Regions from separate parts of the Alicycliphilus sp. T452 genome, predicted to be linked through region 4. Evidence: predicted binding sites of a transcription regulator. Region 4 holds the regulator's gene; each other region holds the start of a gene.

Region 1 (7,200 bases), on a different contig from region 4:
ACAGCTCGGAGTATTCCTGCAGCGTCTTGCGCCGCGCCTCTTCGCGCAGCTTGACGAAGGCGGTGCAGACGGGGATGGGCGCGGGCTCCTCGGCGGCGCCGGCCGCCTTGCGCGGGGCGAAGTCGCGCTCCACCGCCAGCTCGGCCGCCTGGGCCACGGTGTGGGGGGCGAGGGTGCCGTCGGCCAGCTGCACCACGTACACGTCCTCGGCCGGGGTCTTGTCGTCGATGGGCTCGGGCATCGGCAGGCCGATGTCGGCGCCGCGCAGGAACTGGCCGTAGCGCGGGTGCCTGGGGTCGTTGACGAGCAGGTGGGTGGCGTTGCTCCATGCCGCCTCGCCCGCCGCGGCCATGGCGGCCGGGCCGGGCTGGGTGAGGAAGCGCGCGTCGTAGCGCTCGTTGTCGATGATCCAGCGGATCAGCGCCATGGCCAGCGCCAGGTCGGTGGCGGGTTTGATGGGCAGCCAGCGGTTGTTGTCGCCCGCGGCGTGGCTGGACGACATGGGCAGTATGGGTGAGACCACCACGTAGCGGTAGGTGTTCTCTTCGCGCGAGCGCGCCTCGGCCAGCTCGCGCCCCATGCGCTGGAAGGGGTTGCCCGCCTGCGCCGGCGCGGTGCCCAGGAACAGGCCGAAGCGCGAGTTCTTCCAGTCCGGCTTGCCGTGCGGCATGCCGGGGATGTTGCCCAGGGCCGCGGCCGTGCCCACGCGGTAGGTCTGGCCGCAGTAGGCGCCGTGGTTGGCGAAGTTGACGGTGCCGAAGGCCGGGCCGGCGAAGCGGCGGATCAGCGGCGTGCGCCCTTCGTTGGAGGCGTCGGTGAACAGAAGCTGGTTGGACCGGGGGCCGTACTCGGGGTTCTCGGCATCGATCAGGGTCTTCACGTCGCGGATCGCGGCCAGGCCGTCCACGTGGCCCTCGCCGAACAGGTCGCCGCCCTGGCAGACCTCCTTGACCAGCTGCTCCATGGAAATCGTCTGCCACCGGCCCGAGCCGCGCGGGCCCACGCGCTTGAGGGGCGCCAGCACGCGGTGCGGCGCCGTCTGGTGCTCCAGCATGGCCGAGCCGCGTGCGCAGCTGGTGGCGCGGCCCTCCAGGCCGTTGTCGCCGCCCAGCATGGCGTAGACCTCGCGCACCGGCGTGTCCATGGGGGCGTTGTGCGTGGTGGCCAGCGGGTGGTAGGGGTTGCCGGCGATGCGCAGGATCTTGTTGTGCTCGTGGTCCACGCGCACGCGTATGCCGCACTGCGTCCAGCATCCCAGGCAGCTCGACGGGCTGACGGTCTGGCCCGGCTGGGCGCTGAGCTTGCCGCTCACGGGGTCGATGCGGAATTCGGGCGTGAGCGAGTTGCCGCGCGTGGCGCTCTTCGTGGGCGTGCCGGATGTGCCCTTGACCAGGCCCTTGGCGCCCTTGGCCAGGGTCTCGCCATAGCCGGCGGCAAACGCCGCCAGGCCGCCGGCCACGGCGCCGCCGCGCAGCAGCATGCGGCGGCGGTTGGCTTCGGGTTGTGCGTTGGAGGGGGTGGGTTTCTTGTCGCTCATGTGAGCCCTTTCGGGGCGGGCCTGGCAGCTTTGTTTACTATCGAATACGTAGCTGCTTGCGCCCGACCATATTGCGGTTGAGGCTGATTTTTCTATGAATTGGCTGGCGCTGCCCAGGCCGCCACGGCGGGCTGGCGCGCGGGAAACAGCTCCAGCGCCCAGCTCGCCAGCGCCACCAGCGCCACGCACAGGCCGGCCACGCCCAGCATGCCCATCAGGCCGTCGCCGCCCAGCGGCATGCGGTACAGGTACAGGCCGGCGCCGTACTTGGGCACGCCCTGCACGCTCATGAACAGCGCCCAGCGGAATGCCCAGGCGCTGGCCGCCAGGCCCAGGCCCAGCGCCAGGGTGTAGCCCGGGGCCGCCAGGCGCTGGCGCCCGCGCGCCAGTGCCGCGAGCACGGCCACGCCGCCGATGGCCGAGGCCACCATGCCCAGGCGCCACACCGGAAAGTCATGCCACAGGCGCGCCGCGGCCTGCACCGAGGGGCTGCGCGCCACCAGGCCCAGCGTCAGCCAGCTGAGCGTGGCCAGCGCCAGGGCCGCGGCCAGCCCCAGGCCCAGGGCGCGCAGCAGTTGCAGCGCGCCGGCATCGGGACGCAGGCGGGCGGGCAGGAAGCGCTCGACGAGGAGCATCGCGCCCACGGTGGCCAGCCAGCCGGTCAGCGCCAGGTTCACCGGCAGCCATAGCGTGTTCCACAGCGGGCGCGAGCGCACCACCATGACCTCGGCGCCGGTGTAGGCGGTGATGGTGAGGGCCGACACGGCCAGCAGCGGCGCCAGCAGCCGCATCCAGCCGTGCCGGCCCAGCCACCAGCTGGCGCACATGGCCACCGACAGGCCAATGAAGGCGGGCAGCAGCAGCGCGCCCACCGACATCCACGACCAGGGCGTGAAATGCGCGTAGAAATGCCAGAAGCGCGCCGGCTGGTGCAGGTCGGCCAGCAGCGAGACGGGCGCGGCAATGGCGCTCACGGCCAGCGTGAACACGGCGGCCGGCAGCAGGCGCCGCAACGCGCTGCCCGCCGGCGCCCAGGCGCACAGCGCGGCCAGCAGCGCCGCGCCGGTGGCCACGCCCACGAGGAAGAAATACTGCACGGCCCAGGGCAGCCAGGCGGCTTCGTACTGCGGGGTCAGGAGCTCGGTGATGTGCATGATGGGCGTCCCTCGCTTCTTCAGTGATCCGACACCAGTCGCACGCTGGCCTGGCCGTCCACGCCGTTGACGAACTCGTCGGGCAGGCCGATGTAGAACACGCGCGGCGCGGTCTTCATGCCGGGCTTCAAGACCTTGATCTCGTCCTTGTGCCCGGCCATGCGGCGGTTGATCTCGCTGTCCGGATCTTGAAGGTCGCCGATCACGCGCGCGCCGCCCACGCAGCTCTCCACGCAGGCGGGCAGCAGGCCCGCCTCCAGCCGGTGCTCGCAGAAGGTGCACTTGTCGGCGGTCTGCGTCTCGTGGTTGATGAAGCGCGCGTCGTACGGGCAGGCCTGCACGCAGTAGCCGCAGCCCACGCAGCGCTCGTTGTCCACCAGCACGATGCCGTCGGTGCGCTGGAACGTGGCCTGCACCGGGCACACGGGCACGCAGGGCGGCTCCTCGCAGTGGTTGCACAGGCGCGGCAGGCTGACCATGGCGGGGGCGCCGCCATCGGGCCTGTCCACCTCGTATTGCAGCACCGTGGTGCGGAACTGGCCGATGGGCGGCTGGTTCTCCACCGAGCAGCTCACCGTGCAGGCCTGGCAGCCGATGCACTTGCGCATGTCCACCAGCATGCCGAAGCGCTTGCCCTGCATGCCGGGGCGGCGCGAGGGCTGGCCGGGCTCGAAGATGGTGGCGGCCTGGCTGGCGCCCGCCATGCCGAAGGCCGTGGCCAGGCCTATGAGCTCCTGCAGGAAGCCGCGCTTGCCGGCTTGCGCCGGCGCGAGGGGATCGGGGGTGGGTGTGAGGTTTGGCATGAATACCTTGGGATATTTATTTTGTGCAGGTATTTTTTGATGGATGGGCTGATTATGTATTTGATCGTCGTCAAATAATATTTCCGATATTTTTGGATGTTTCTTGCGCGCGAGTGCCTTATTTTGTTTGAGGATTATTAATGGAATATTAAAAATCCCGACTGCATTGCTGTGCGATTGCGGATGCAGCACTGGTACAGGATTGCGGGGCAGCGGCATCCCGCCATTACCCTGTGCGGGCGGCTTTGTTTCTGTCGTGGAAAATGCGATTCCTGGATTATTTGGCCGCCAGTCCTGCGGACTGGAGTGCCTGTCTTGATAATGCCGAATGCGCCGCGGCATATGCGGCGTGGATAAAGCCTGTTGCCGGCAGGGCGAAACTGCGGCGCTACAGTGGAGTGCATGCAAGCACCGCAACGGTCGCCCGCAGGCGTGGAGCCTGCGGCGCCACCCCTTCAGCACCATCTGTTCTTCGCCGTGTTGCCCGACGCCGCGGCAGCGCAGGCGGCGGCCGGCCTGGCGCAGTCGCTCATCGCGCGCCACGACCTGCAGGCGCAGGTGCGGGCGCAGCGCCTGCACGCCACGCTGCTGTCGCTGGGCTGGGAGGCCACGCTGTCCGAGCGCCACCTGGCATGGGCGCGCGCCGCGGCGGCGCGGGTGCGGGCGCGGTCGTTTCGGCTGCGCTTCGACCGCGTGCTGAGCTTTGCGCGTGCGCCGCGGGCCAAGCGCCCCTGCGTGCTGTGCGGGCCTGCCGACGGGCACGCCGGCTTCCTGCGCCTGTACGAGGCGCTGCACGCGCAGCTGTGGTCCCAGGTGCCGGGGCTGCAGGGCGTGCCGCAGGCGCCGCGCATCACGCCGCACATGACGCTGTGCTACAGCCGCCAGGCCGTGCCCGGGCAGGCCGTGCCGCCCCTGGCCTGGACGGTGAGCCGCTTCGTGCTGCTGCACAACGTGCGCGGGTCGAGCGGGCCTTACGAGGTGCTGGGCGAGTGGCCCCTGGACTCTTGAATGTTGCATGCCACCCAGGCTTCGCAATAATGCCGCGCATCCACATCATCAGGAGGAAGGGAACCATGCCCGCCATTCGCCTTGCCGCGGCCTGCGCGGCCGTCCTGTCTGCCGGCTTGTTTGCGCAGAGCGCCAGCGCCGCGTGCTACGTGGTCTATGGGGCGGACAGGCAGCTCGTCTACCGCTCGCAGACGCCGCCGGTGGACCTGTCGCGCCCCCTGCACGAGACCGTGGCGCGGATCGCGCCGGGCGGCACGCTGGTGTTCTCGCTGGACAACCACGGCTGCGAGCTCGAGATCAACCACCTGCCCGATGCAGGCGGCGCCCGCGCCGGCGCTGCGCAGGCGGCCCCCGCGCGCACGCCGCCTGCCGAGAGCCGCTGAAACGGCATCCGTGGCCTGCCGGGGCGGCGGCGGCCTGAGACAATCGGGGCCATGAGCGACCCCACTGCAACCCTTCTCCCACCCGAAACCCCGCACGATCTGCCGCCCGGCTGGCTCGAAGTCACGTCCATGGACATGGACGCCCAGGGCGTGGCGCGCAAGAGCGATGGCAAGGTCGTGTTCATTGACGGCGCCCTGCCCACCGAACTGGTCAGCGCCAACACCCACCGCAAGAAGAACAACTGGGAGCAGGCCAGCCTCACCGAGATCCACCGCGAATCCAGCCAGCGCGTGCGGCCCGGCTGCCCGCACTTCGGCCTGCACGCGGGCGCCTGCGGCGGCTGCAAGATGCAGCACCTGGACGCCAGGGCGCAGGTGGCCATGAAGCAGCGCGTGCTGGAGGACAACCTCTGGCACCTGGCCAAGGTCAGGGCCGAGACCATCCTGCGCCCCATCGAGGGGCCGGCCTGGGGCTACCGCTACCGCGCGCGCCTGTCGGTGCGCTACGTGCCCAAGAAAGGCACGGTGCTGGTGGGCTTTCACGAGCGCAAGAGCCGCTACATCGCCGACATGCAGACCTGCAAGATCCTGCCGCCGCACGTGGACGCCATGCTCATGCCGCTGCGCGCCCTGATCGCCGGCATGCAGGCGCGCGACACCTGCCCGCAGATCGAGCTGGCCTGCGGCGACGCGGTCACGGCCCTGGTGCTGCGCCACCTGGAGCCGCTGTCGGACGCCGACAAGGCCAGGCTGCGCGCCTTCGCGGCCGAGCATGGCGTGCAATGGTGGCTGCAGCCCAAGGGGCCGGACACGGTGCACCTGCTCGACGAGGGCGGCGAGCAGCTCGCCTACGGGCTGCCGGACTTCGGCATCACCATGCCCTTCAAGCCCACGGACTTCACCCAGGTCAACCCGCACATCAACCGCGTGCTGGTCACGCGCGCGCTGCGCCTGCTGGACGCGCGCGAGGACGAGCGCGTGATCGACTGGTTCTGCGGCCTGGGCAACTTCACGCTGCCCATCGCCACCCGCTCGCGCGAGGTGCTGGGCGTGGAGGGCAGCGAGGCGCTGGTCGCCCGCTCGCGCGAGAATTATCAGAAAAATCAGGCCCAAAGGCAGGCTGGTAAAGCGCTGGCAGCTACCAATTTCGTTGCACGCAACCTGTTCGAGATGACGCCCGAGGTGCTGATCGCCGACGGCGCGGCCGACAAATGGCTGGTCGATCCGCCGCGCGAGGGCGCATTCGCCCTGTCCAAGGCGCTGGCCGACATCCACCAGGCGCGCCTGGGCGCCGCGGAGGCGCCGCCGCTGCCAGCGGGGCACGAGCGCTGGCAGCCGCCCCGGCGCATCGTCTACGTGAGCTGCAACCCCGCCACGCTGGCGCGCGACGCGGGCCTGCTGGTGCACCAGGCGGGCTACCGCTGCGCGGCGGCGGGCGTGGTCAACATGTTCCCGCACACGGCCCATGTGGAGAGCATGGCGGTGTTCGAGCGGGCGGCTTGACATTGCCCTCCATGCGTTCTTCCCCTCCACCCTCGCACGAAGACCCGGCGGCCGCGCGGCTGCGCCGGGCCGAGCCCTGCCTGTGGTTCAACCTGCGGCGCCGGGACACGGCGGCGCGGCTGCCCGTGGCCGGCACGCAGATCGGCCTGAATGACGTGGAGGCCGCCGCCGCCCGCTTCGCGCGCTGCGCGCCGCTGCTCGCGCAGGTGTTCCCCGAGCTGCGGGCAGCGGGCGGCGTGATCGAATCGCCCCTGCTGCGGGCGCCGGGCCTGCACCCGGCCGCCGGCCTGGCGCCGGGGCAGGGCGCCCTGTGGATCAAGGCCGACCATGGGCTGCCCGTGGCCGGCTCGGTCAAGGCCCGGGGCGGCATCCACGAGGTGCTGGAACTGGCCGAGCGCCTGGCCCTGCGGCACGGCCTGCTCGCCCCGCAATCCGGCCCCGGCGACTACCGCGCCCTGGCCGGCCCGGCCGCGCGCGCCGTGTTCGCGCGCCACACCGTGGCCGTGGGCTCCACGGGCAACCTGGGGCTGGGCATCGGCGTGGCCGCATCGGCGCTGGGCTTTCGCGCGGTGGTGCACATGTCGGCCGACGCCAAGGAATGGAAGAAAGAGCGCCTGCGCCTGCGCGGCGTGCAGGTGGTGGAGCACGCGGGCGACTACGAGGGCGCCGTGGCCGCGGGGCGCGCGCAGGCCGCGCAGGATCCGTTCAGCCATTTCGTGGACGACGAGCGCTCGCTGTCCCTGCTGCTGGGCTACAGCGCTGCCGCGCCGCACCTGCGCCGGCAGCTGCAGGGCGCGGGCATCGCCGTGGAT
Region 2 (7,200 bases), on a different contig from region 4:
TGAACGACAGCTATGGCCATGCGGTGGGCGACGAGGTGCTCAGGCACATCACCGCTCAGGTGCGCATGAGCCTGCGCCCGGGCGACCTCATGGGGCGCATGGCGGGCGACGAGATCGCGGTGCTGGCGCGCAACCTGCGCCACAGCGACGGCGCGGCGGCCGTGGCGCAGCACATGATCGCCGCGGCCAGCAAGCCCTGGCGCACGCCCGGTGGCATCGAGGTGGTGGCCGGGGTGAGCGTGGGCATCAGCATGTTTCCCGAGCACGCCCAGACGGCCGAGCAGCTGCTGCAGGGCGCGCATTCCGCCATGTACGGCGCCAAGGCCCGCGGGCGCGGCGCCCATTGTTTCTTCGACGAATCCATGATCCAGGCCGCGCGCGAGCGGCTGGAGATAGAGGCGCGGCTGCGCTCGGCCCTGGCGCAGGGGCATTTGCGGCTGTACTACCAGCCGCAGGTGCATATCGCCACGGGCCGCATCGAGGGCGCCGAGGCGCTGCTGCGCTGGCTCGACCCCGAGGAGGGCGTCATCTCGCCCGCGCGCTTCATTCCCGTGGCCGAGACCTCGGGCGTGATCGGCCCGCTGGGCCGGTGGGTCATGCACGAGGCCTGCCGCCAGGGCCAGCGCTGGCGCGCGGCCGGCCTGCCCGGGATCCGGCTCGCGGTCAACGTCTCGCCGTACCAGTTCCAGCTGACCGACGTGGCGGCCTGCGCCGCCCAGGCGCTGGAGGACAGCGGCCTGCCGCCCCATTGCCTGGAACTGGAGCTGACCGAGTCGGCGCTGGCCGAGCGGCCCGAGGCCATGCGCCAGGTGCTGCAGCGCCTGCAGGCGCTGGGGGTGCGCATCGCGGTGGACGACTTCGGCACCGGCTATTCCTCGCTGGCGCACCTCAAGCGCTTTCCGATCGACGCGCTCAAGATCGACCAGGGCTTCATCCGGGACATCCCGAACAGCGCGGACGACATGGCCATCAGCGCGACCATCATCGCCATGGGGCGCAGCCTGGGCCTGACGGTGCTCGCCGAAGGCGTGGAGACGCCCGAGCAGCTGGCCTTTCTGCGCGAGCGCGGCTGCGAAAGCTACCAGGGCTATCTGTGCAGCCGGCCCGTGCCCGCGGAGCAGTTCGGCGCGCTGCTGCAGGCGCAGGCGTGACTGAACACGCTCTACCGCGCGGGCGCGGCCGTGCCGGGCCCGCGCAGCGGCGCGCAGTAGTCCTGCGGCGCCAGGGCGGGCGTCGCATGGATGTAGTTTGCTTCTGATTCAATAGCTTGTGGCGCTTGTCCCGCCTGCGCTATGGCCGTTTTCGACGTAAACCATGCCGGCAGCCAGGTGGGCACGCCCAGGTCGCGCCGCACATGGCCGAAGCCGGCCACCAGCAGCACCGTGCGGCCGCTCTGGCGCGCATCCAGCACGGCCTGGGCCATGCTCGCGTCGCGCGCGAGCTGCACGCGCACCATGGGCATCAGGCGCTCGGGCGGCAGCAGGCCGCAGTGGCCCTCGGCGATGGCCTCGCGCTGCAGCGCCAGCGCGGCGGGGGGCAGGTGGGCATCCAGCGCCGCATCCTGCATGGCCGCGCGCATGCGGCCGCGCGGCAGGTTGCCGCCGCGCACCGGCACGCCCGCCGCCACCGCGGCCATCACCACCGGGGCGTAGCGCTGCCAGGGCCAGGCGTCCTCGTTCCAGTGCAGGGCGGCGCGCACCTGGGCCGCGCCGGCGTCCGGGGGCAGGCCGTCGGTGCCCTGGCCGGTGTCCGCCATCTCGACCACCAGCGCCGCCAGGCGGCCGCGCGCGGCCAGCCAGCGCACGGTGTCCCGCTGCCAGCGCTGGTGGTCGGCGGCGTCGTGCTGTTCGCCCAGCAGCAGCGCGTCCACGGCGGGCCAGCGCTCCAGCTGCGCCTGCCAGGCGGGGTCGAGGGGCGGCTGCGCGGCAGGGAGGGCCGCGCAGCCGGGCAGAAGGAGCAGGGCGAGCAGCAGCGTGGGCAGCAGGCTGCCCGGGCGGGGGAGGCGGGGGATCGGTCGCATGCCGCGATGGTAGGCGTGGCGGCAATGCAACCGATCGTAAATTCCCCTTGCGCCGCGGCGGAGCGGACCCGTAATGGGCGCAATTTCCCATGGGCCGCGGCTGGCGTGCTACAGGAATAGAAGGAGGCTGGGGCATGCCGCGGGTCGTCGGCGCAGGGTCTTGATACGGGTTCGGGGCGGGGGGGCTCCGGCCGGTGTACAAACGGGGATTGCCGCCGCGCCCGGGTCGCGGCGTGCCCGTCAGACCCCTTTCGGAGCCCCTCCATGCAACGTGAAACCACCGACCTCGCCCCCAGCCTGTCCACCCAGCCCATCAGCATGGATGTGCTGAAGGAGAAATACTTCAAGGACGGCGAGAGCGATGTCGAGGACCTGTTCCGCCGCGTGGCCAGGGCCCTGGCCTCGGTGGAGCGCGAGGACATCCGCGAGGCCATGCAGGCGCGCTTCATGGACAACCTGCGCGCCGGTGCCATCGGCGCGGGGCGCATCATGAGCGCCGCCGGCACCGACATCCAGGCCACGCTCATCAACTGCTTCGTGCAGCCCGTGGGCGACTGCATCCAGGGCGTGGACGACGCCGGCTACCCCGGCATCTACGAGGCCCTGCGCGAGGCCGCCGAGACCATGCGCCGCGGCGGCGGCGTGGGCTACGACTTCTCGCGCATCCGCCCGCGCGGCGCCATGGTCAAGGGCACGGCGTCCATGGCCTCGGGGCCGTGCAGCTACATCAACGTGTTCGACCAGTCCTGCTCCACCGTGGAGAGCGCGGGCGCGCGCCGCGGCGCGCAGATGGGCGTGCTGCGCATCGACCACCCGGACGTGCTGGACTTCATCACCGCCAAGCGCACGCCCGGGCGCTGGAACAACTTCAACGTCTCGGTGGGCGTGCCCGACGCCTTCATGCAGGCCGTGGAGCAGGACGGCGAATGGGAGCTGGTGCACGCCGCGGCCCCTGGCGCCGAGCTGGTCAAGGACGGCGCGCACCAGCGCGCCGACGGCCAGTGGGTCTACCGCACGCTGCGCGCGCGCACGCTGTGGGACACCATCATGAAGTCGGCCTACGACTTCGCCGAGCCGGGCATCCTGTTCCTGGACCAGATCAACACCGACAACAACCTGCGCTACACCGAGACCATCCAGGCCACCAACCCCTGCGGCGAGCAGCCGCTGCCGCCCTATGGCTGCTGCGACCTGGGGCCCATCATCCTCACGCGCTTCGTGCGCAACCCCTTCGGCCTGCATGGCGAGGCGGCGTTCGACTTCGACGCGTTCGAGCAGGCCGTCGCCACCCAGGTGCGCGCGCTCGACAACGTGCTCGACGTCACCTTCTGGCCGCTGTCCCAGCAGCAGGCCGAGGCTGCCGCCAAGCGCCGCATCGGCGTGGGCTTCACCGGCATGGGCAACACCCTGGCCATGCTGTGCAAGCGCTACGACCGCCAGGACGGGCGCGACATGGCGGTGCACATCGCCGAGCGCATGCGCAACGCCGCCTACCGCGCCTCCGTCGAGCTGGCCAAGGAAAAGGGCGCCTTCCCCAGGTTCAAGGCCGACGGCTACCTGGCCAAGGGCACCTTCGCGAGCCGCCTGCCCGAGGACATCCAGAAGGCCATCAGGAAGCACGGCATCCGCAACAGCCACCTGCTGTCCATCGCGCCCACGGGCACGGTGAGCCTGGCCTTCGCCGACAACGCCTCCAACGGCATCGAGCCGCCGTTTTCCTGGACCTACACGCGCAGGAAGCGCGAGGCCGACGGCAGCAAGAGCGAGTACGTGGTCGAGGACTACGCCTGGCGCCTGTACAAGACGCTGGGCGGCGACGTGGGCAAGCTGCCCGCGTACTTCGTGAGCGCCATGGACATGGCGGCCGCCGACCACGTGGCCATGATGGAGGCCGTGCAGCCCTACGTGGACACGGCCATCTCCAAGACCGTCAACGTGCCCGAGGACTACCCCTACGCCGACTTCAAGGGCCTGTACATGCAGGCCTGGCACTCGGGCCTGAAGGGACTGGCCACCTACCGCCCCAACAGCATCCTGGGCGCCGTGCTGGAGGTGCCGGCCGCCGAGGCCAAGCCCGCCAAGGGCGAGCCCGCGCCCGAGCCGGCCCAGCCCGTCGACCCGATGCGCATCGTGATCGAAAGCCGGCCCAAGGGCGGCCTGTCGGCAGTGGCCGAGAAGATCGAGTATTGGACGCAGGAAGGCCAGAAGCGCCTGTACCTCATCGTCTCCTTCCTGCCCGTGCCCGACGGGCATGGCGGCACGGTGGACCGCGCCATCGAGTTCTTCATGCCCGTGGGCCAGAGCAGCGAGTCGCAGCAGTGGATCACCTCCAGCATGCGCCTGCTGTCGCTGGCCGCGCGCGGCGGCTTCCTGGAGCGCGCGCTGTCCGACATGCGCAAGGTGGCCTGGGACCGCGGCCCCGTGCGCCTGGGCACCTACCAGCGCGCCGATGGCGCCCAGGTGCCGCTGTGGCACGACTCCGAGGTGGCGGCCATCGCCTATGCAGTGCAGAACATCCTGGCGCGCCGCGCCGAGGCGCCGCAGCAGCAGGTGCTGCCGCTGGACGAGCCCGACATGCCCACCGGCATGCCGCCCGCCATGGCCGGCAAGAAATGCCAGGAATGCGGCGCCCACGCCGTGATCCGCAAGGACGGCTGCGACTACTGCACCCAGTGCGGCGCGCTGGGCAGCTGCGGCTGAACGTTCCCGGGCTCTCGGGCGGCAAACCATCGGTTGCTATTCAAATGATGGCAAGAGGCGCTTTCTGGACAAGCGTTAAAGCCTGATCCAGGCTGTCGTGGCGGTGGATCGGGCTTGATGAACGTCAAGCCGCCTCGCGGCCATGCGCCTAAACTGCACCCATGCGCAAGAAGCCCACGCTGTCGACCAAGCTGCTGGCCATGGGCACGGTGTTCCTGCTCGTGGCCCTGGCCTCCATCGGCTTCACGCTGTGGGTGACCTGGCAGCTCGAGGGCGGCGCCGCGGCCGTCAATGAGGCCGGCCGCCTGCGCATGAACATGCTGCGCATGATCCTGGCGCAGCAGAACGAATCGCCCCAGGAGTTCGCCCGGCTGGAGCAGCGCTTCAACGACGGGCTGGAGCTGCTGCGCGCGGGCGACCCCGCGCGCCCCCTGTTCGTGCCCTGGAACGACGAAACCCGCACGCAATACGAACATATCCGCTCGCAATGGCTTGTCCTGCAGCAGGAATGGAGGCTGATCCTGCCCACGGAAAATGGCGCCGCCGCGGTGGCGCGCGGCGATGCCTTCGTGAGCGAGATCGACGGCTTCGTGCAGGCCATCGAGGTGCGCATCATGCGCTGGACCGCGGTGCTGCACCTGTTCCACCTGTTCCTCGTGGCCCTGGCCATTGGTTCCGCCGTGACCTTCATGGCGCTGAGCTATCTGCTGGTGCTCAATCCCGTGACGCGGCTGCAGCAGGCGCTTGGCCGTGTGCGCCAGGGCGACCTGGGCACGCGCATGGAGGTGGAAACGGACGACGAGTTCGGCCAGCTGGCGGCCGGCTTCAACCTCATGGCCCATGCCCTGCAGGCCTCGCACGAGGGCCTGGAACGCAAGGTGCGCGAGAAGACCGCCAGCATCGAGGTGCACAACCAGCGCCTGTCCGCGCTGTATGCCGTGAGCGCGCTGGCGGCCGAGGCCAGCAGCCTGGAGGGGCTGGCCCAGGGCTTCGTGCAGCAGATCCGCAGCGTCTCCGGCAGCGATGCCGCCGCCCTGCGCTGGTCGGACGAGGCCAACCAGCGCTACGTGCTGCTGGCCGCCGACGGCCTGCCGCAGTCCCTGGCCGAGCAGGAGCATTGCCTGAACACGGGTGCCTGCGAGTGCGGCCAGGCGCAGGCGCAGGCGCACATGCGCGTGATACCCATCGTCCCGGCCGGAAGGCTGCAGCTGCCGCACTGCCGCGAGGCGGGCTACGAGACCGTGGTCAGCATTCCCGTGCAGCTGCACCACCGGCTGCTGGGCGAGGTGACGCTGCTCTACCGCACGGCGATGGAGCTGTCGCCGGACATGCGCGAACTGCTGTCCACCATGGCGCGGCACCTGGCCAGCTCCATGGAGGGGCTGCGCGCCACGGCGCTGGAGCGCGAGGCCGCCGTGGCCGAGGAGCGCAGCCTGATCGCGCGCGAGCTGCACGACTCGATCGCCCAGTCGCTGGCCTTTCTCAAGATCCAGACCCAGCTGCTGCGCGACGCCGTGGCCAAGGACAATACCGAGGGCCGCGACCGCAGCATGGCCGAGCTCGACGCGGGCGTGCGCGAGTGCTATGCCGACGTGCGCGAGCTGCTGGTGCACTTTCGCACGCGCACGCAGGACGAGGACATCGAGGAGGCGCTGCGCGCCACGCTCTCCAAGTTCGAGCACCAGACCGGCGTGGGCACCACCCTGGACATGGCCGGCCAGGGCCTGCCGCTGGCACCCGACGTGCAGATCCAGGTGCTGCACATCGTGCAGGAGGCGCTGTCCAACGTGCGCAAGCACGCCGGCGCGCGCCATGTGCAGCTGCGCGTGCAGCGCCACCCGTGCTGGCGCTTCGAGGTGCAGGACGATGGCGCCGGCTTCGATCCCGAGGCGGTTCCGCCCGATTCGCTGCACGTGGGCCTGGGCATCATGCGCGAGCGCGCCCAGCGCATCGGCGCCCGCCTGCGGCTCGAATCCCGAGCGGGCGGCGGCGGCACCTGCGTGACCGTCGAGCTGCCCGCGGTGGGCGTGGATGACCGCCCGCTGCCTGCCGCGCCCACTCCCTTCATCGCTGCCGCATGACCGCCACCCCCATCACGCTGTTCCTGATCGACGACCACACGCTGCTGCGCCGCGGGCTCGTGGCCCTGCTGTCGCAGTACGGCGACCTGCGCGTGGTGGGCGAGGCGGGCGACGCCGCCGAGGCCCTGCGCCTGCTGCCGCAGCTGCGTCCCGACGTGATCCTGCTGGACAACCACCTGCCCGGCGTGCGCGGCGTGGACGCCATCGCCGGGCTGCGCGAGGTCTCGCGGGGCAGCCGCGTGCTCATGCTCACCGTGAGCGAGGACGGCGCGGACCTGGCCACGGCGCTGCGCCACGGCGCGCAGGGCTATCTGCTCAAGACCATCGACGGCGATCTGCTGGCCCAGGCCATACGCCGCGCCGCGCGCGGCGAGCCCGTGGTCAGCCCCGAGATGATGG
Region 3 (7,200 bases), on a different contig from region 4:
ACGGCCACGGCCACGATGGCGAGAAGGGTCAACCGGTTCTTGAGTGCGGATTTCATGGCGTCTCGGGCGTGCGGGAATCGGTGGGCGGGGTGGGGTGGGCAAGGGCGCCGCCGCCCAGCGCGGCGTACAGGCCGACCTGGCTCGACAGCAGGGCGCGCTGCGCCTGCACCGCCTGCTGCTGGGCCACGAGCAGGTCGCGCTGCGCGTCCAGCACGTCCAGGAACGCGGAGGCGCCGTGGTCGTAGCGCAGCTGGGACAGGCGCGCGCGCTCGGTCTGCACGGCCAGCGCGTCCTGGGCGATGTCGCGCTGGCGCGCCAGCCACTGCCGGCCGGCCAGCGCGTCCGATACGTCGCGGAAGGCCTGCTGCACGGTTTTTTCGTAGTTCGCCACGGCCAGGTCGCGGCGCACCTCGGCCAGCGCCAGGTTGCCCTTCAGGCGCCCGCCGCTGAAGATCGGCAGCGTGATGCTGGGGGAGAACGTCCAGGCCCTGCTGCCGCCCTCGAACAGGCCGCCCAGCTCGGCGCTGGCCGTGCCGAACGCGCCCGTCAGCGAGATGTTCGGGAAGAAGGCCGCGCGCGCCGCGCCGATCTGCGCGTACGCCGCGCGCAGCTGGTGTTCGGCGGCCACGATGTCGGGCCGCTGCGCCAGCAGGTCCGACGGCAGGCCCGCGGCCAGGCGCGGCATCCGCTGCTCGGCCAGGCGCCCGGCAGCCGGCGCCAGCGCCACGCCCGTGCCCGCCAGCTGGCCAAGCGCGTGGGCCTGCCGGGCGCGTTCGAGCGACAGTTGCGCCACCAGGGCCTGGGCCTGCGTCAGCAGCGTCTGCATCTGCGTCAGGTGCAGGCGCGAGTCGGAGCCCACCTCCACGCGGCGCCGCGAGATGCGCAGGCTTTCCTCGCGGCTGGCGCTGCTTTGCTCGGCCAGCGCCAGGCGTTCGTCGAGCTCGCGCAGCGCCAGGTAGCCGCCCGCCACCTGGGCGATCAGGCTCACGGTGACGGCGTGGCGCGCCGCGTCGCTGGCCAGGTAGTTCTCCAGCGCCGCGTCGCGCAGGCTCTGCACCCGGCCCCAGAAGTCGATCTCCCAGCTGGCCATGCCCAGGCCCGCCTGGTACTGCGAGGCCACCATGGGCCGGCCCGTCAGGCTCAGGTCGGCGGGCGTGCGCGCGCGGTCCATGTTGGCCTGCGCGCCCACGGCAGGGGACAGCTCGGCGCTCTGGATGCCGTAGGCCGCGCGGGCCTCCTGCACGCGCAGCGCCGCGGTGCGCAGGTCGCGGTTGTGCTCCAGCGCCTGGACGATCAGCGCCTGCAGCTGGGGGTCGGTGAAGTAGTCGCGCCACGCGGTGGCGGCGGCCACCGCGCCGCCAGGCAAGGCAGTGCCTGCATAGTGCTGCGGCACGGGCATGGCCGGGGTTTCGTAGGGTGGCGCCAGCGTGGTGCAGCCCGCCAGCAGCAGCGTGGCTGCGGCGGCCGCGTGCCGCGCGGGGCGCAGGCGGGAGGCGGGTGTGCTCATGTTCCTGCCAGCCTCTTGCCTTGCGGGTTCCGGGCCATGCTCACTTCTCCAGCACGTAGCTGCCCGGTGCGTCTGCGATGGCCTTGTAGCCCCGCGCGCCGACGTGCGCCGCCGCCGCGGGGGCGCCGGAGCGCGCCTGCAGCCACTGCACCCATGCCGGCCACCAGGAGCCCGGCACGTCGGGCGCGGCGGCCAGCCAGTCGTCGGGCGCCATGTAGCTGCCGCCCGCGGGCCGGGTGCGTATCTGGTGGTGGCGCCGCGGGTTGCCGGGCGGATTGACGATGCCGGCGTTGTGCCCGCCGTTGGTGAGGACGAAGGTGATCTCGGCGGTCGTCAGGTGGTGCAGCTTGTGCACCGAGCGCCAGGGCGCCACGTGGTCGGTGAGCGTGCCCACCATGAAGATGGGCAGCGCGAGGTCGCTGAGCGCCACCGGCTTGCCGCCCACGGGGTAGCGGCCCCGGCTCAGGTCGTCGTCGAGGAACAGCCGGCGCAGGTACTGCGCGTGCATCCTGGCCGGCATGCGCGTGGCATCGGCGTTCCAGGCCATCAGGTCGTTCATGGGGGCGCGCTCGCCCAGCAGGTATTCGCTCACCAGGCGCGACCACAGCAGGTCGTAGGAGCGCAGCATCTGGAACGCGCCCGCCATCTGGCTGGCCTTGAGGTAGCCGGTCTGGGTCATCTGCGCCTCCAGCAGGTTGACCTGGCTCTCGTCGATGAACAGGCCCAGCTCGCCCGGCTCGGAAAAATCGGTCTGCGCCGCGAACAGCGACAGCGAGGCCAGGCGCTCGTCGCCGTCGCGCGCCATCGCGGCGGCGGCGATGGCCAGCAGGGTGCCGCCCAGGCAGTAGCCCGTGGCGTGCACCTTGCGCTTGGGGACGATGGCGTTGACGACGTCGAGCGCGGCATGAAAGCCCAGCTTGAGATAGTCGTCCATGCCCAGGTCGCGGTCCTCGTAGCCGGGGTTCTTCCAGGACAGGCAGAACACCGTATGGCCCTGGCCCACCAGGTAGCGGATGAGCGAGTTGTGCGGCGACAGGTCCAGGATGTAGTACTTCATGATCCAGGCCGGCACGATCAGGATCGGCTCGGGGTGCACGGCCTCGGTCGTGGGCGTGTACTGGATCAGCTCCACCAGGCGGTTCTGCAGCACCACCTTGCCCGGCGTGACGGCCACGTCGCGGCCGACCACGAAGTCTTCCGTGCCCGCAGGAGGGGCGCCCGTGGCCAGGCGCTTCAGGTCATCGGCCGCGTTGAGCGCGCCGCGCAGCAGGTTGGCGCCGCCCTGCTGCAGCGTGCGCTGCAGCACCACCGGGTTGGTGGCCAGCTGGTTGCCGGGCGAGAAGATGTCCAGCCATTGGCGGGCGGCGAATGCCACCACGTTCTCATGGTGCTTCTCCACGCCTTTCACGCCGTGCGTGGCGGCGGTCCACCATTGCTGGGTGAGCAGGAACGACTGGTGCATGTAGTTGAATGGCCACTGCTGCCATTCGGGGGCCTCGAAGCGCTTGTCCTGGGCGGGGGGCTGCACGCCGTGGCGCGTCTGGCAGTCGGCTCCGGCGCTCATGCGTTCGCGGGCATACGCGGCCAGTTCCTCGCCCTGGCGCAAGGCCAGGTGGGCCAGGTCCATGCATTTGCCGGGCGACACGGCCATGTGCAGCGCCCAGTCGCTGGCGGCCAGCAGGGCCGCGGCCGGGGAGAGCGAGGAGAGCCGGCGCGCCAATGCCGCCTGGAACTGCGTATCCAACCGGTCGGCCAGCGCCGTCGCGGAAAAGGGCGTGTTGTGCATGGAGCGGATCCTTGGGCAGATGTTCGGAAAACTTCCTGGCGACTCTAGGCGCACTGCGCGCGCGTGGATTGATGTGTGTCAATCATGCCTCATTAAAGACCGACTGGTCGGTAGTCATGGCGGTCAGAATACCGGGGAGACCACGATGAGGGACACCATGCCGCAACCCATTCCGCCCGCTTGCGGTGCCGCTGCCGCGCCGGCGCGGCGCCGCCTTGCGCCACAGGTGCGCATTGCGCAGATCCTGGACGCGGCGCTGGTGGAGTTTTCCGAACGCGGCTTCGCCGCCACCACGATGGACGACATCGGGCGCCGCTGCGGCCTGTCCAAGGGGGGGCTGTATGCGCATTTCGCCAGCAAGGACGAAATTTTCGAGGCCTTGCTCCACCGCTCCCTGGCGCCGCCCGAGTGGCAGGAGCCGCCCGTGGTGCCGCCCATCGAGGCCGGCACGCGGGCATTCGCGCAATGGCTGGTGGACAGACTGTACGCGGGGCTGCTGGAGCGGCCTGCCGCGGTGGTCACGCTGCGCCTGCTGGCGGCGGAGCGGGGCCGCGTGAAGGACCTAGTGGAGCTGTGGGAGCACAACGTGGTGCGGCCCAACATGGCCCTGCTCGCCGACATGCTGCGCACCCATGCCGCGCGGCTCGGCCTGCCGCCCAGCGTCATCGTGCGCGAGCCCTGGCTGGTGATCGCACCCGTGATGTACGCGCTGCTGACGCAGATGATCCTGGACCATGAGCCCGCCGTGGGGCTGGAGTGCCTGCGCGGCAGCCATGTGGAACTGCTGTGCGAACTGCTCGATCCGCGTGAGCGGATCGCTGGTGCAGTGTCCGGCGGGGCTTGTGGGTCTGGTGTCTAGGGCGAATCGATATTCACCCCAGTACCAGTTTCTTTTCATGCCGCTGGCCGGGCGCACATCCCGGCCAGCGACATCCAGCGCCAAAGCGAACAGATAGCGCCCAAGGCCTTCTTAGATCGCGAACAGGTTCTTAGGCAAAGTGGTCAAAGGACGCATAGTGCCGCGCCACCGGCCGGCCATGCGCGTCGATCAACCGCAGGCCCGGCGCGCTTTCCACCACGCCGATGCGTGTCACGGGCGTGCCGCTGGCGCGCGCGGCCGCCGCTACGTCGGCCCGGCGCGCGGGCGCGGCGGTGAAGGCGAGTTCGTAGTCGTCGCCCCCGGCGAGCGTGCATTGCTGCAGGTAATCTGCGTCGAATTGGCCTGGAGCGCTTGTGTGGCAAGCGTTTGCAGCTATCAAACCAATAGTTTTCGAGGTGTCGATGCATGCCCCCGCGCCCGAGGCGTGCAGGATGTGGGACAGGTCGCCGAGCAGTCCGTCGCTCACGTCCAGCGCGCTGCTGGCTACGCCGCGAAGCCGCAGTCCCAGCGCTATGCGCGGCGTGGGGCATTCCAGCCGCTGGCGCGCGGCGGCCAGCAGCGCGGGGGGGAGGGCGGCAGCCTGGGCATGGCCCCGCAGGGCGTCCAGCGCCAGGCGCGCATCGCCCAGCGTGCCGCTGACCCAGATGTCGTCGCCCGCGCGCGCGCCGCTGCGCAGCAGGGCCTGGCCCGCGGGCACCTCGCCGAACACCGTGATGCAGATGTTGAGCGGGCCGGCCGTGGTGTCGCCGCCAACCAGCGCGCAGCCATGTTCGTCGGCCAGGCGCAGCAGGCCGCTGGCGAAGGCCTCCAGCCAGGGTTCGTCGACGCGCGGCAGCGCCAGCGCCAGCGTGAAGGCCAGTGGGCGTGCGCCGCAGGCCGCCAGGTCCGACAGGTTCACGGCCAGCGCCTTGTGGCCCAGGTGCGCGGGGTCCACGTCGGCAAAGAAATGCCGGCCCTCGACCAGCATGTCGCAGGAGACGGCCAGCTGCATGCCCGGCGCGGGCGCGAGCAGTGCGCAGTCGTCGCCCACGCCCAGCGCCACGCCGTCGCCGGGGCGCACGGGGCGCGTGAAGTAGCGCGCGATGAGGTCGAACTCGCCCACGGTCAGAGGGGTTGGCCCCGAAAGCGCAGCGCCGCCTGGCGGCTGACCTCGGCCAGCAGCTGCTCCTCGCGCTGGCGTTCGCGTAGCCAGCGGGCGTCGTTCTGGCCCAGCGCCGTTTCGCCGCGCAGGATGTGCAGCGCGCCCGAGGCGCCATGGCTGCCGGCGTGGCGCGCGATGTGGTCCAGCGTCTGCAGGATGTGCTCGCGCAGCGGCATGTGCGCGCCCGTGGCCGGGTCCACGTAGACCGCGTCCAGCCCGAAGCGGCAGGCCTGGAAGCGGTTGTAGGTGTAGACGAGGTAGTCGTCCTCCTGCGGGGTGAAGGGCTGCTCGGCCAGGAACCAGGCGGCCAGCGACTGCACGAAGCCGGCGAGGGCCGCGGCGCGCTCTATGGTGAGCGGGGTGTCGAACACGCGGATCTCGATGGTGCCGTACTCGGGCTTGGGGCGGATGTCCCAGTAGAAGTCCTTCATGCTCTTGACGACGCCGGTGTGCGTCATCTTGTCGAAGTACTGCTCGAACTCGCTCCACGTGAGCACGCAGGGCGCGCGGCCCGACAGCGGGAACGCGAACACCGAGTTGAGCCGCGCCGAGTCGAAGGCCGTGTCCTGCCCCTGCACGTAGGGGCTGGAGGCCGACAGCGCGATGCAGTGCGGGATGTAGCGGCTCATGCGGTGCAGCATGAGCAGGGCCGCGTCGGCGTCGGGGCAGCCGATGTGCACGTGCTGGCCGAAGATGGTGAACTGCTTGGACAGGTAGCCGTACAGCTGCGACAGCTCCTGGAAGCGCGGCTTGTCGTAGATGCGCCGCTCGTGCCACTGCTGGAACGGGTGCGTGCCGCCGCCGACCACGGCGATGTTGAGCTTGTCGGCGCTTTTGACCAGCGCGTCGCGGATCTGCGTGAGCTGGCCCAGCACCTCGCTGCTGCTGTGGCACACGCCGGTGGAGATCTCGATCATGCTGTTCGTCATCTCGGGCACCACGCTGCCGGGCAGCGGCGTCTTGTGCATGAGGCGCAGCATGTCCTCGGCGTAGGGCGCGAGGTCGTAGTCGTGGGTGTTGACGAGCTGCAGCTCCAGCTCCACGCCCAGGGTCAGCGGTTCGGAATGGTGGAAGGCTTCAAGACTCACGGCTGCTCTCTCCAGTGTTGCCGCCGCGCTCGCTCTGCGGCATCCAGGGCCTGGCACTCTCGCCCGCGCGGTAGATGGCGTAGGTGGCGATCACGGCGCCCAGCACCTCCATGACCAGGATGGCCGGCAGGGCGATGCGCGCGATCAGCTCGCCCGTGGCGCTGGACGCCACCACGAACTGCGAGGCCACCAGCAGCGCGATGGCCGACATGGGCGTCATCGCGCAGCCCACCCACAGTGCCTGGCGCCAGCTTGCGCCGCTGCCCACGTTGCCCAGGCCCACGCCCACGGCCTTGGCCAGCAGGCGCACCAGTATCAGCGCCAGCACGCTGCCGGCCACGGGGGCGCTCCATTGGCCTTGCGCCGCCACGGTGGACACGAGCACGAACATCAGCATGGTCAGCAGCGACGAGGCCGAGCCCATCTGGCGCGGCCAGGCCCAGGGGCGCGGGTGCAGCTGCTTGAGCAGCATGCCGCCCAGCAGCGCGGCCAGCGGCGCCGAGCCGCCCATGTGGGCCGTGACGGCGCTGCTGGCCGCGATCAGCGCCAGCAGCAGGATGGCGGTGTTCTCGCTCGTCGGGCTCATCACGCGCAGCGCCAGTCGCATCAGCAGCGACAGCAGCGCGCCCACGGCGATGGATACGCCCAGCACCACCAGCACCGGGTACACCTGGCCCAGCAGGCCCGTGGCGGGGCGCTGTATGAGTCCGGCCTGGGCGCTGCCCAGCGTCAGCGCGTACAGCGACGAGAGCGTGGCCAGCACGATGGCGCGCTCGGTCACGGGGCCGGCCGCGCGCG
Region 4 (7,200 bases):
GCCATTTCTTCGAGCTGCAGCAGTTCGGCCTCGAAATAGCGGCGGAAGTCGATGAGCCAGGACTGCTCGAGCGGCTCGAACAGCACCTCCCCTTGGCACATCAAGGCCATGATGACCGCGCGGCGCACCAAGTCGTCCCTGGTCAGGGCCAGGCCTCGCACCACGGGCAGGTGCCCATGGTTGATCGCGTCGTAATATTCGTCCAGCGTCTTGACGTTCTGGCTGTACGTTGCGCCTACGCGCCCGATGGCGGAGACGCCGAGCGCTATCAGATCGCAGTCCGGCTGGGTGCTATACCCTTGGAAATTGCGGTGCAGCCGGCCCTGGCGCTTGGCCACCGCCAGGGCATCCTCGGGCAGTGCGAAGTGATCCATGCCCACGTACACGTAGCCCGCATTCATGAACGCGTCGATGGAGCGCGCCAGCATCGATACCTTGGCCGAGGCCATGGGCAGCTCTGCCGAAATGATGCGCCGTTGCGATTTGAAACGCTCAGGCAGATGTGCGTAGGCATAAAGCGCGATGCGGTCGGGCCGCAGTTGCGCCACCTGTGCCAGGGTTCGATCGAAAGACTCCGGCGTCTGGCGCGGCAGGCCATAGATCAGGTCCACGTTCACCGACTCGAAGCCCAGCTTGCGTGCGCTCTCGACCAGTGCAAACACCTTCTCGGCAGGCTGTATACGATGCACCGCCTTCTGCACTTCGGGGTCAAAATCCTGCACCCCGAAGCTGAGCCGGTTGAAGCCCAGCTCCGCCAGCAGGGCGAGCCGCTTCTCATCCACGGTGCGAGGATCCACTTCGATCGAATACTCGCCCCCTGGCACCAGCACGAAACTGCGCCTGAGCATGCCCATGAGCTCGCGCAAGCCATCATCGGACAGGAAGGTGGGCGTGCCGCCGCCGAAATGCAGCTGGCTCACCTGCTGCCCCACGCCGCAGTGCGCGGTGTGCAGGTCGATCTCGCGGCTCAGGTAGCGCAAATAGACCTCGGCCCGCTCCGGATGCCTGGTAATGATCTTGTTGCAGGCGCAGTAGTAGCACAAAGATTCGCAAAACGGAATATGCACGTAAAGAGACAAGGGCATCGCCTTGGCCGCTGACCCTACATGACGCTGCTGCAAGGCCAGGATGTATTCTTTCTCACCAAATGCCTCCACGAAACGGTCTGCTGTTGGGTAGGAGGTATAGCGCGGCCCAGGCACGTCAAAGCGACGCAAGAGCTCGGTTGTAACGACTGTCATGACGGGATTCCTTGCATTTGCGGCGTACTGTGCCGTAGAGTCCCCAGGGCGTTCTTGATACCGATCAAGCACCCATGCGGTCCGGATGGGGACAATTTGACTTTGGATCAAAGTCTTTGAACGATCCGTGACATTCCATGCCTCGACGGCGTTCAGATGTAAGCTCGCGACATGAATAGGGTTTCCATACACTCCAACCTGCAATCCATCAAAGTTGCCTGTTCCAACTGCAACTTGCGCGAGTTGTGCATGCCCGTGGGGCTGGATGAGCAGCAGCTCAAGCGCATTGATGATGTCGTCGCCGTGCGCCGCAAGGTCAAGCGCGGCGGCACACTGTTCCGCAACGGCGAACCATTTACCTCCCTGTTCGCCATTCGCACGGGTTTCTTCAAGACCTGCGTGGCGACAGAGGATGGACGCGATCAAGTGACAGGCTTCCAGATGGCCGGAGAAATCATCGGTCTGGATGGCATCGTGAACGACCGGCACACCTGCGATGCCGTGGCCCTGGAAGACGCCGAGGTTTGCGTCATGCCATTCGACCGCATCGAGGAGCTCTCGCGCGAGGTCACCGCACTGCAAAACCATGTGCACAAGATCATGAGCCGCGAGATCGTCCGCGAACACGGCGTCATGCTGCTATTGGGAAGCATGCGGGCCGAGGAGCGTCTTGCCGCCTTCCTGCTGAATTTGGTGCAGCGCCTGCATGCACGGGGATTTTCCCAATCGGAACTGGTATTGCGCATGACACGCGAGGAAATTGGCAGTTACCTGGGCCTCAAGCTCGAAACCGTGAGCCGCACCTTCTCCAAGTTCGTCGAAGAAGGTATCGTGGAAGTCAGGCAACGCCACGTACGCATCGTGGACACCGACGCTCTGAAGCGCATCGTCAACAGCCAGCAATCCTGCCTCTAATTGCCCCAAAAGCCCATGAGTCAGGGCATGTATTTGGCGCAGTCGAGCGGCCTGTCACCCTCGGGTACAGGGCAGCGGTTGAGTTCAAAGGGGGAGAAGGACAACATCGTGGTAAGCACGCTCGAAGCCATGATGACGATCCAGAAAACGAAGAACGCCACGGTGTAGACGCCTTGCCTCGAAAGATTGACGGGCTGATCAAACCACTGCAATGCCTCGGGATCCACAAAGGCAAACACGACCATTTCCATAACCCCCGCCATGAGAAAGGCGGGCCAGGCTACCCACATCAACCGCTGCTTCCACATCTCTTGCCTCCTTGTCATGGGTCAAAGCCTAGCACCATGTTCTGCGCAAGCAAAGTGCAATCGCCCCCCTGATTCCCCTTAGAACCTCAGCGCGGCTGGTCCTGCATTGGCGTGGCTGCATGGTTGCGCCCCTTCATCGCGGGCGTCATGCCAGGGTCCGTATTCTTCAGCGTCTTGTTGATATCCAGGCCACGCTGGTAGTAGTCTTCTGCCAGCACGGGATCCGGCTGAGAAAGCGCAAGCCAGAGGGTGACAAAACCGGCAATGACCACGATCACCGGACCCGCGATCACCAGCCATACATGACCGTACTTCCACCACGGCTGCGACTCGGGGGCTGCGTTCATTGATCCATCTTTCGACATCGTTACGATCTCCGTGCCCTTTCGGGGCCATGCAAAAACTCGGTGCGGATCCGTGGCCTCAGCGCGGGACAAGGAATACAGATTTCTCTGCCACCTGCCCCTTGTCGCCTTGCGACTGGATATCAAAATACACCGTGTGCGAGCCCGGTGGCGCCGACCCATAGGGGATCTGCAGGCGCACGGCAACCCATCGCGACTCCGCAGGGCCGATATCGACTTCCGACTCGGAAGCCACCTCCAGCCCTTGCAGCCCGCGCGCGCTGATGACATAACGCTGGGCCCCTTCGGTGGCATTCATGATCTGCAACCGGTAAATATTCTCCAGCTTGCCCCCTGCCACGATGCGCGAGAGCGCCGCACGGTCGCGCACCACGTCCACCTTGAGAGGCGTGCGCACCACCAGGCTGGCCAGCATCCCGACGCAGAGCACAACCAGTACGCTGGTGTAAAACAGCACGCGCGGACGCAGCACGCGCTTGATCATCTGCGACTGGGTCCAATGGTTCTTCACACCGTTCTGCGTGGAGAAGCGAATCAGCCCCCGCGGATATTTCATCTTGTCCATCACGGTATCGCATGCATCCACGCACAGGCCACAGCCAATGCATTCGTATTGCAGGCCATTGCGAATGTCGATGCCCGTAGGACAGACCTGCACGCACAATGTGCAGTCGATACAGTCCCCCAACCCCTTGGCCTTGTAGTCAACGCTCTTGGTGCGCGGTCCGCGAGGCTCGCCCCGCTCCGGATCGTAGGTGACGATCAGCGTGTCCTTGTCGAACATCGCGCTTTGGAAACGTGCGTAGGGGCACATGTACTTGCAGACCTGTTCACGCAGATAGCCCGCATTGCCATAGGTCGCCAAGCCATAGAAAAGCACCCAGAAGATCTGCCAGGAGCCATGCAGCATCAGCAGTTCGCCGCCGAGTTCCCGGATCGGGACGAAATAACCGACGAACGTAAAGCCGGTCCAGAAGGCCACAGCGACCCAGATCACCTGCTTGAGCGATTTCTTCCAGATCTTCTCGAAGGTCCACGACCCATTGTCCAGACGCATGCGAGCACTGCGATCACCCTCGATCTTGTGCTCGATCCACATGAATATCTCGGTATAAACCGTCTGCGGACAGGCAAAGCCACACCACAGCCGCCCCGCGACCGCCGTAAACAGGAACAACGACAGCGCCGAAATGATGAGCAGGCCTGTCAGATAGATGAAGTCCTGCGGATACAGCACCAGGCCGAAGATGTAGAAGCGCCGTGCTCCGAGGTCAAACAGCACCATCTGGCGCTCCCCCCATTCCAGCCACGGCAAGCCATAAAAGACCAGCTGCGTCAGAAACACCATCGCCCAGCGCCAGCGCGCGAACACACCGCTGATGGATCGGGGGTAGATCTTCTTTTGGGCCTCGTAAAGCGACACCATCTCGGGCTGCTGGCTCTCCGCTGCAACAGGAGTAATGGGTATCACCTTGCGGGGCCGGTCTTCAGCAGGCTTCATGATGGGATCTCTTGGGGGAAGTACAACTTCCAGAAACAAAACGGCCGGCACCCTCCAAAAGGGAGCCGGCCGCAGAGTTGGCGTCAGCGTGAAGCGCCGGCCTTGTGGGACAAGCCCCAGATGTAAGCCGTCAGCACATTGATCTGTGCGTCGGTCAGTTTACCTGCCTGCGCCGGCATTTCATTGGTCTTGCCGTTGTTGATCATAGCCGTAATGGCGGCCTCGCCCCAACCATGCAGCCAGATGTCATCCGTCAGATTGGGTGCTCCCAGGGCCGGGTTGCCCTTGCCATCCATGCCATGGCAGGCTGCGCAAGCCGTGAACTTGGATTTGCCGAGTGAAGCCTTCAGCGAATCATGCGGGCTGCCCGACAGGCTCAGCACATACTGCGCCACATTGCGCACATCCTCGGGCGATCCAATCGCGGCAGCCATGGGCGGCATCACGCCCACGCGTCCATCGTGGATGGTCTTGCGAATGTCATCGGGCGTGCCGCCATGGAGCCAGTCGCCGTCTGCCAGGCTGGGAAAGCCCTTGCTGCCACGCGCATCCGAGCCATGGCACTGCGCGCAGTTATTCATGAACAGGCGCTCGCCGATGGCCATGGCGGCGGCATCACCTGCCATGTCTTCGGTTTTCATGCTGGCAAAACGGGCATAAAGGGGCTGCAGCTCGGTGTTCGCCTTCTCCACTTCTTGGTTGTACTCACCCAGTTGAGTCCAGCCAAGCTGGCCTTTGAACGTGCCCAGGCCAGGATACGCCGCCAAGTAACCGAAGCCGAACACGATGGTCAACACGAACAACCACATCCACCAGCGTGGCATGGGGTTGTTCATTTCGGTCAGGTCCTCGTCCCAGACATGGCCCGTGGTGTTGTCCGCCGTCGGCTCGACCTTCTTGCGGGAAGTGATCCAAAGCAGCAGGCCGCAGGCAATGATGCCGATGATGGTGATTCCGGCCACATAGATGGACCAGAAATTACTGGTGAAATCGCTCATGGGTTATCTCTTTGCTTTCAGGGAGTTCTTCATCAGTCCTCGGCGAAGGGCAGCCGCGCCGCCTCCTCGAACCGGGCCTTGTTGCGGCGCATGTACGCCCAGAACCAGATGCCCACGAAACACGCCAGCGATGCCAGCGTGGCCACGATACGCATGGTGGTGATGTCCATGGCCACTCCTTGTTATCTGAGCGCGCGGCCCAATACCTGCAGGTAGGCGACCACGGCATCCATTTCCGTCTTGCCCTTGACCTGATCGGCCGCCCCCGCGATGTCCTCATCCGTGTAGGGAACCCCCACGGTGCGCAGCGCCTTCATGCGCGGAGCGACGACGGAGGGATCGATCTGGGTCTTTTCCAGCCATGGATAGGCCGGCATGTTGGACTCCGGCACCACATCGCGCGGATTGTTCAGGTGGATGCGATGCCATTCGTCGCTGTACTTGCCCCCCACCCGATGCAGGTCAGGACCTGTACGCTTGGAGCCCCATTGGAATGGGTGGTCATAGACGAATTCACCGGCCACTGAATAGTGGCCATAGCGCAGCGTTTCCGCACGGAAGGGGCGGATCATCTGCGAGTGGCAGTTGTAGCAGCCCTCGCGCAGATAAATATCGCGCCCGACCAGTTGCACGGCGGTGTAGGGCTTGACGCCCTGCACGGCCTCCGTCGTCGATTTCTGGAAGAACAGCGGAACGATTTCCACCAGGCCGCCCACGGCCACCACCAGCAGGATCAGCACGATCATGAGGAAGTTGCTGGTTTCGACCTTCTCGTGGGTGAAGCCGGGGGATGTGTTGTTTTGACTATTGGACATGACTTGGTTTCCTAGATCCTCAAGCGTGCGCAGCCTTCACGGCCGGAATGGCCACCTTGACGGAACGACCAGAAATCGCAGTCATCCACACGTTCCACGCCATGATGACCATGCCACTGAGATACAGCAGGCCGCCAAAGAAGCGGATGGCATAGAACGGATAGGTTGCCTTGACGCTTTCCACGAAGGTGTAAGTCAGCGTGCCATCCGGATTCACGGCACGCCACATCAGGCCCTGCATCACGCCGGCGATCCACATGGCGGCGATATAGAGCACGATGCCGATCGTCGCCATCCAGAAATGCAGTTCGATGGCCTTGATGGAGTGCATCTTGTCCTTGCCGAACAAACGCGGCACGAGGTAGTACAGCGAACCCATGGTGATCAGGCCGACCCAGCCCAGGGCACCGGAGTGCACGTGGCCCACGGTCCAGTCGGTGTAGTGCGACAGGGCGTTGACGGTCTTGATCGACATCATCGGGCCCTCGAAGGTGGACATGCCGTAGAACGACAGCGACACGATCAGGAAGCGCAGGATGGGGTCGTCACGCAGCTTGTGCCAGGCGCCCGACAGGGTCATCATGCCGTTGATCATGCCGCCCCAGCTGGGAGCCAGCAGGATCAGCGAGAACACCATGCCCACGGACTGCGTCCAGTCGGGCAGCGCGGTGTAGTGCAGGTGGTGCGGGCCGGCCCACATGTAGGTGAAGATCAGCGCCCAGAAGTGCACGATGGACAGGCGGTAGCTGTATACCGGGCGGCCAGCCTGCTTGGGAATGAAATAATACATCATGCCCAGGAAGGCCGTGGTCAGGTAAAAGCCCACGGCGTTATGGCCATACCACCACTGCACCATGGCGTCCTGCACGCCGGCGTAGGCGGAATAGCTCTTCATCCAGCCCGCTGGAATGGCGGCGCTGTTGACGATGTGCAGCAGGGCAATGGCCAGGATGAAAGCACCGAAGAACCAGTTCGCCACATAGATGTGCTTGACCTTGCGCGTACCCACCGTGCCGAAGAACACGATGGCGTAGCTGACCCACGTGATGGCGATGAG

Evidence for each region. The regulator FNR, encoded in region 4, switches genes on or off when oxygen is low (the NO sensors DNR and NnrR bind a similar motif). The targets are predictions, from matches to a motif close to TTGATNNNNATCAA.
Region 1: a site for FNR is predicted at 3,555-3,568, ahead of dsrO (sulfate reduction electron transfer complex DsrMKJOP subunit DsrO). Genes of this name have one in related genera too.
Region 2: a site for FNR is predicted at 4,835-4,848, ahead of ACX12L_RS13745 (type IV pili methyl-accepting chemotaxis transducer N-terminal domain-containing protein). Genes of this name have one in related genera too.
Region 3: a site for FNR is predicted at 3,362-3,375, ahead of ACX12L_RS03200 (PHA/PHB synthase family protein). Genes of this name have one in related genera too.

Annotation. Positions count from the first base shown of each region.
Region 1 covers NZ_JBTNEH010000010.1:122,250-129,449, reverse strand. Annotated here, with positions in the region: gene ACX12L_RS11265 (molybdopterin dinucleotide binding domain-containing protein) at 1-1,537, opposite strand, end outside; gene nrfD (NrfD/PsrC family molybdoenzyme membrane anchor subunit) at 1,630-2,691, opposite strand; gene dsrO (sulfate reduction electron transfer complex DsrMKJOP subunit DsrO) at 2,712-3,494, opposite strand; gene ACX12L_RS11250 (2'-5' RNA ligase family protein) at 3,897-4,502, shown strand; gene ACX12L_RS11245 (hypothetical protein) at 4,568-4,885, shown strand; gene rlmD (23S rRNA (uracil(1939)-C(5))-methyltransferase RlmD) at 4,937-6,388, shown strand; gene ACX12L_RS11235 (D-serine ammonia-lyase) at 6,400-7,200, shown strand, end outside.
Region 2 covers NZ_JBTNEH010000014.1:86,206-93,405, reverse strand. Annotated here, with positions in the region: gene ACX12L_RS13760 (sensor domain-containing protein) at 1-1,151, shown strand, start outside; gene ACX12L_RS13755 (ChaN family lipoprotein) at 1,163-2,020, opposite strand; gene ACX12L_RS13750 (adenosylcobalamin-dependent ribonucleoside-diphosphate reductase) at 2,285-4,720, shown strand; gene ACX12L_RS13745 (type IV pili methyl-accepting chemotaxis transducer N-terminal domain-containing protein) at 4,882-6,801, shown strand; gene ACX12L_RS13740 (response regulator) at 6,798-7,200, shown strand, end outside.
Region 3 covers NZ_JBTNEH010000003.1:37,556-44,755, forward strand. Annotated here, with positions in the region: gene ACX12L_RS03190 (HlyD family secretion protein) at 1-56, opposite strand, end outside; gene ACX12L_RS03195 (efflux transporter outer membrane subunit) at 53-1,507, opposite strand; gene ACX12L_RS03200 (PHA/PHB synthase family protein) at 1,548-3,293, opposite strand; gene ACX12L_RS03205 (TetR/AcrR family transcriptional regulator) at 3,451-4,152, shown strand; gene thiL (thiamine-phosphate kinase) at 4,283-5,275, opposite strand; gene ACX12L_RS03215 (YbdK family carboxylate-amine ligase) at 5,278-6,402, opposite strand; gene ACX12L_RS03220 (cation:proton antiporter) at 6,392-7,200, opposite strand, start outside.
Region 4 covers NZ_JBTNEH010000029.1:18,287-25,486, forward strand. Annotated here, with positions in the region: gene hemN (oxygen-independent coproporphyrinogen III oxidase) at 1-1,241, opposite strand, end outside; gene fnr (fumarate/nitrate reduction transcriptional regulator Fnr) at 1,413-2,156, shown strand; gene ACX12L_RS19840 (hypothetical protein) at 2,177-2,464, opposite strand; gene ACX12L_RS19845 (FixH family protein) at 2,551-2,811, opposite strand; gene ccoG (cytochrome c oxidase accessory protein CcoG) at 2,888-4,330, opposite strand; gene ccoP (cytochrome-c oxidase, cbb3-type subunit III) at 4,414-5,328, opposite strand; gene ACX12L_RS19860 (cbb3-type cytochrome oxidase subunit 3) at 5,361-5,498, opposite strand; gene ccoO (cytochrome-c oxidase, cbb3-type subunit II) at 5,511-6,143, opposite strand; gene ccoN (cytochrome-c oxidase, cbb3-type subunit I) at 6,163-7,200, opposite strand, start outside.